Heyndrickxia acidicola: one gene and its partner. The protein of the gene in region 2 interacts with the protein of the main gene of each other region in a pairwise test. Links are inferred from orthologs where the notes say so. Each region holds a gene or a part of one and is shown on either strand. Other genes may lie near its edges.

What was found.
Region 1: the proteins of pheS (region 2) and brnQ interact in binary tests that used the Escherichia coli proteins (3 or more experiments, as listed by UniProt). The link is inferred for Heyndrickxia acidicola from one-to-one orthologs.

What each region holds. Positions count from the first base shown.
Region 1 is NZ_KV440953.1:2,590,878-2,593,939, forward strand. What follows is about bases 17-3,001. They hold brnQ (branched-chain amino acid transport system II carrier protein), read left to right. Parts: upstream 17-835; coding sequence 836-2,167; downstream 2,168-3,001. Other genes in these bases: A5N88_RS12160 (hypothetical protein), read right to left, coding at 40-273; A5N88_RS12170 (alpha/beta fold hydrolase), read right to left, coding at 2,620-3,001. Outside these bases: more of A5N88_RS12170, read right to left, coding at 3,002-3,062. UniProt on the Escherichia coli protein: Liv-II branched chain amino acid transport system, which transports leucine, valine and isoleucine. Also acts as a low-affinity threonine transporter.
Region 2 is NZ_KV440953.1:90,620-93,501, forward strand. The notes cover bases 78-2,882. They hold pheS (phenylalanine--tRNA ligase subunit alpha), read left to right. Parts: upstream 78-863; coding sequence 864-1,901; downstream 1,902-2,882. Other genes in these bases: A5N88_RS00370 (TrmH family RNA methyltransferase), read left to right, coding at 78-509; pheT (phenylalanine--tRNA ligase subunit beta), read left to right, coding at 1,923-2,882. Outside these bases: more of A5N88_RS00370, read left to right, coding at 1-77.

The sequences.
Region 1 (3,062 bases), 2.5 Mb from region 2 along the record:
TCCCATACTAATGAATGATTACCTTACTTATGTGAGAATCTACTCGCCAATATTTTCTTCAAACCACTCCTGCAGCTCATGCAAAGCCGTAAAAGTAAATATCTCCTCACCATTCCAGCCATGGTCGGTCCCCGCTTCTCCCCTTAACATAATTTGCCCCTCATTTTCCGAAAGCAAGATAGCATAGGGATGGCCGAGATGGATATATCGAGAATCCAAATCTTTATCGAACCAATTTTTGCTTTTTAAAAATTCTTCATAGTGATGTGACATAGAAAACTCCTTCCAGCTGCTTTTCCTTTAGTTTGTTGAACTTCTTAAAAATTATTAATCTTTATGGCTCAGTTAAAACCCTCGATTAATTTTTCCGATTGCAGATTGGAGCAAAAATCAATATGTAAAGTAAACCGACTAGGTAAGTTACCAATTTTTTAAGTCTCCTCAATTGATTGACAAATCAAATAATGGCTGATATTCTTATCCATAATCTTTACAATCGCTGACGAGAAGGAGTAAGAAGTGACCCTTGTTCACCAGAGAGCCGGAAAAGGTGCAAGCCGGCGTTCAAGACACCTCTGAAAATCATCTCTGAGATTCAAGGCCGAATGAAAGTAAGCCTTGACGGATATTCCTCCGTTATCATGGAAGGCGTATGTATGTACGTGACTGAGAGCTGCAGATGAATTTGCGGAATATGGGTGGTAACGCGAGATAACTCGTCCCTATTTTGGGGACGGGTTTTTATTTTTGGCTTTGTTAACGCTCAAACTGATTTTCCCTCTATGAATGCTGCGGAATATCACTTGTTTTTAATACAATTAAAGGAGTGAGCACAGTGAGAAAAAAAGACACCTTATTTATCGGACTTATGTTATTTTCCATGTTTTTTGGAGCCGGCAACTTGATTTTCCCTCCATTCTTAGGATTAAATGCCGGTACCTCGTATTGGCCGGCTATAGCAGGGTTTATTGTTACAGGAGTAGGGCTCCCCTTTGCAGTGCTGGCTGCGGTTTCTTTGGTCAAAGGGGGCGTTCAGACCATCGGAAGACGCGTTCATCCTTTATTCAGCACCATTTTTACAGTAGTGGTCTATTTGTGCATCGGTCCTTTTCTCGCCATTCCCCGAAACGCCAATGTTGCGTATGAAATGGGCATCAAGCCACTTCTTGGAGGAAAGGAATCTTCCTTATTTCTATTGCTATTTACTTTCCTGTTTTTTGCATTAGTCTATTTTGTTAGTTTAAATCCAAAAAAAATGGAAAAGTACATGGGAAGGTGGATTACTCCGGTTCTTCTTTTAGCTATGATTGTCCTATGTATAGCTGGATTTATCCATTTGCACTCTTCATTGCAAAAACCATCATTCAATTATAGCAAGGGAGCTTTCTTTAAGGGCTTCATTGACGGCTATTCAACTATGGATGCTCTAGCGGCCCTGGCCTTTGGCATTGTTATCCTAACCACTATTCAACAAAAAGGCGTTAAAGACCGTAAACAGCTTACAAGGTATACTCTTGCATCCAGCCTCGTTGCTGGAACTGCACTGGCTTTAGTATATGTGGCGCTTGGCTTAATTGGGGCTAGGATGGCAAGTACAGGTACATATGCATCTGGGACTGAAATCCTTACAGCCGCTTCTACTCTGTTTCTTGGTCAGCAGGGAAAATGGCTGTTAGGCCTTATCTTCACATTAGCCTGTTTCTCCTCGGTAGTGGGACTGACATCTGCGTGCGGCCAGTATTTTTCTGCGCTCGTCCCAAAAGCTTCATACAAAGGAATTACCCTTACAGTCGCTATCGTTGGCTTTTTGTTTTCCAATCTTGGATTAGAGCAAATCTTAAAGGTTTCTGTACCGTTTCTTGGCATGGCTTATCCTTTAACGATTGTTTTAATAGTATTAACCTTTTTCCATCGCAGCTTCAGAGGGTCCAAACATGTATATAGAGGAGCTATGTTCTTTACAGGGATTTCAGCAATCGCAAGCGGGCTGAAGGATTTTGGAATCAGTCTTGGAACCCTCTCCTCCGCTTTGGACATGCTTCCTCTTTCGGCATACGGTTTAGGCTGGATCACACCTGCTATTTTCGGAATACTAATTGGAGCTTCTTACCGATTTATTGAAGCAAAACTATTTCCGGGGAAAGACAATGGAATCAATGTATCGTAAGAATAAAAGCGGAGATCGCCCGTTTGCCGGCGGCCAGCATAAACCGGCCATCCTGGAGGTTTGCTTTTAACCTATGGGATGGCCGGTCTTATGCCCTCGAGCCGGTGGTAAGGAAGGATTGATTTTTATCCTTCCAGATTGTAGCTGGACAGATAGAAAAGCGGAAGGTGCTGATTAGCGACGTGCTGACTGAAGGTCTTCGTCGGGGATAAAGGAAACTGGATGTTGATTTATCGCAGGGTGAAGACAGGGAGTCTGCTAGTAGCTGGCATCTCGAAATAAAAAGATGGAAAGGCCCGGATCGAGGCAGCTTTCCATCTTTTTTCTTTACAATTTATCATAAACTTTTAAAGTAGTCACTAAATACAATTCCGGCAAATCCAAGATATTCCGAACATGGTCTGAGTGTTTTCCACATCGTTGAATATAGTATATACATGCTGTTCTCTCCTTTATAAAGTATTTATCGGATTTGAACGCCGAGGAAGCCATTCTTCCAAAAATTCCGGCAGGTTTCCAGCCTTTGCCACCATATGGGTATGGCCTCCTTCCAAAAGCTTGTAGGTTTTATCTGTACTTGAGACCAATTCCATAATAGGAGCACTTTGTTCATGGGGTACAAGACGGTCGAATTGCGAGGATGCCACAAGTAAATTGGAATGAATATTTGTTAGGTCAACTTTTTTCCCTCTCACCGTGAGGTTTCCATTGATCAGCTTATTCTCTTTTGCAAAGTCATTGAATAGCTGCTTCATGGCTGCTCCTGTAAAAGGAATATGTCCTTCTGTCCAACTATTAAATCTGCGCCATTTTTCTACATATGCTGGATCGTGGGATTTATTCAAGAGAGATAAATAGGGACTGAAATACACTGGAGATGTTATTAATCTAACAC
Region 2 (2,882 bases):
ATACTGAAACGTCCCAAGGCGTATTTGCTCTTTGTGAAATGAAGAAGGCAAACATATCTTCTTTAGAAAACAAGAAGTATTTGCTTCTGGATGCCATCCGGGATCCAGGTAATCTTGGGACGATGATTAGAACAGCAGATGCAGCTGGTATTGATGCGGTGATACTTGGGAAAGGAACGGTCGACCTCTACAACTCAAAGGCTCTTCGTTCAGCGCAGGGGAGTCATTTTCACCTTGATATTTTGGCGGGGGATTTAAAAGAGTGGATTGACCGGCTAAAAACGGCGGGAACCCCTGTATATGGAACTGCCTTGGAGGGAGCATCTTCTTTTAAAGAGGCAGAACCAGGACAAACATTCGCTCTGCTGATGGGGAATGAAGGGAATGGAGTATCGAAGGAGCTACTTGAGCTTACAGACCAAAACCTGTATATTCCTATCTACGGAAAAAGTGAATCGTTGAACGTAGCCATTGCCGCAGGAATTTTACTTTACTACCTAAGGGCGTAGGACCAATCTTTATAAAATACATTTGAATTTTGTTATTCAGCATACTATAATAGAAACAATTGAATGAAAGTCAAAGACTTTGACAGGGATCAGTAGCCTATTGAAAGCCATCAAGGGAGAAAATGCCGTTGACTGCAAGCATTTTTATGGCAAACCATTAAGTGAATTCACCCCTTGAGTCAGCATCGGGACCGTTTTCTTTAGGAAGCGTAAAGATGGACTCGGCAGAAAAGCCGTTATCTCAATGAAGTGAACATATGAAGCGTATATGTTAATTAGGGTGGTACCGCGTTAACCTCGTCCCTTTTCCAGGACGGGGTTTTTTGTATGCAAAAAATTATAGGAGGCATTACCATGGAGCAAAAATTAAAAGAACTTCAAACAGAAGCCCTGGCTCAAATTGAAACAGCTTCTGATTTAAAGTCACTAAATGATATTCGGGTTGCATATCTAGGAAAAAAAGGCCCAATCACAGAGGTCTTAAAAGGAATGGGAAAATTATCAGCAGAAGAAAGACCGAAAATGGGTGCTCTAGCTAATGAGGTCAGGGACACAATCGCTAAAAAAATTGAAACCAAGCAAGCTGCACTTGAAGCAGAAGAAGTGGAAAAGAAGCTGGCTGCAGAAACGATTGATGTTACCCTGCCAGGACGTCCTGTAAAAACGGGAAATCATCATCCTCTTACAAAAATTGTAGAGGAAATTGAAGACTTATTTATTGGTATGGGATACCAGGTAGCAGAAGGCCCTGAGGTTGAAAAGGATTACTATAACTTTGAAGCCTTGAACCTGCCAAAAGGACACCCTGCACGTGATATGCAGGATTCCTTCTATATTACAGATGAGATTCTGCTTAGAACTCATACATCTCCTGTACAGGCGCGCACGATGGAAAAACATAAAGGCAAAGGCCCTGTTAAAATTATTTGTCCAGGAAAAGTGTATCGCCGTGATAACGATGATGCTACCCATTCCCATCAGTTCATGCAAATTGAAGGTCTAGTAATTGATGAAAACATTACAATGGGTGACTTAAAAGGAACCCTTCAGGTATTCGCAAAGAAAATGTTTGGAGAGGACCGCGAAATTAGGCTGCGCCCTTCATTTTTTCCATTTACAGAGCCATCTGTTGAAATGGATATTACCTGTAAAATTTGCGGCGGCCACGGCTGCAGCGTTTGTAAAGGAACAGGCTGGATTGAGATCCTTGGTGCAGGAATGGTGCACCCGAACGTATTGGAAATGGCAGGCTTTGATTCTTCTAAATATACAGGCTTTGCATTCGGAATGGGGCCTGAGAGAATTGCCATGCTTAAGTACGGAATAGATGACATTCGCCACTTCTATACGAATGATGTGCGGTTCTTAAAACAATTTGCAAAACATGAATAATGATGACGGAGGAGAGTACAAATGTTTGTTTCCTATAAATGGCTGCAGGACTATGTCGATTTAGAAGGTGTAAAGGCTTTAGAGCTTGCTGAAAAAATTACAAGAAGCGGAATCGAAGTCGAAGGAGTAGAAGTAAAAGGGGAAGGCGTAAAGGGGATTGTTGTCGGCCATGTACTGGAATGTGAAAAGCACCCAAACGCAGAAAAACTGAATAAAACCCTTGTTGATATTGGTGAAGAAAACCCTGTTCAAATCATTTGCGGCGCGCCGAATGTAGCGAAGGGGCAAAAGGTTGCGGTTGCTACGGTAGGCGCAGTGCTTCCGGGTAATTTTAAGATAAAACGTGCAAAGCTCCGCGGAGAGGAATCCAATGGGATGATTTGTTCTCTTCAGGAACTGGGGATTGAGAGCAAGCTTGTTCAAAAAGAGTACTCAGAAGGCATTTTTGTTTTTCCGAATGATGCAGAACCAGGCACAGATGCTTTAACTCTTCTATATTTAGATGACAAAGTATTGGAGCTCGGCCTGACTCCAAACCGTTCTGATTGCTTAAGCATGCTAGGAGTTGCTTATGAGGTGGCAGCTATTTTGGGCAGAGAAGTGAAATTGCCTTCTGCAGAAGTACAAGAATCCTCTGAAAAGGCATCCGACTATGTTTCAGTTAAGGTAGATGCATACAGCCAAAGCCCATTGTATACTCTTAGAGTGATAAAGAATGTTAAAATAGGTCCATCACCTTTATGGATGCAGGCACGCCTTATGTCAGAAGGAATACGTCCACATAATAATATCGTGGACATCACCAACTATATTTTGCTTGAATATGGCCAGCCGCTTCATGCATTTGATTATGATAAATTGGGCTCAAGAGAGATTGTTGTACGCCTTGCACATGATAATGAAAAAATCATGACACTGGATCAGGCGGAACGTACTTTAAAAACAAATCATCTTGTCATTACAAATGGCAAGGAGCCGGTT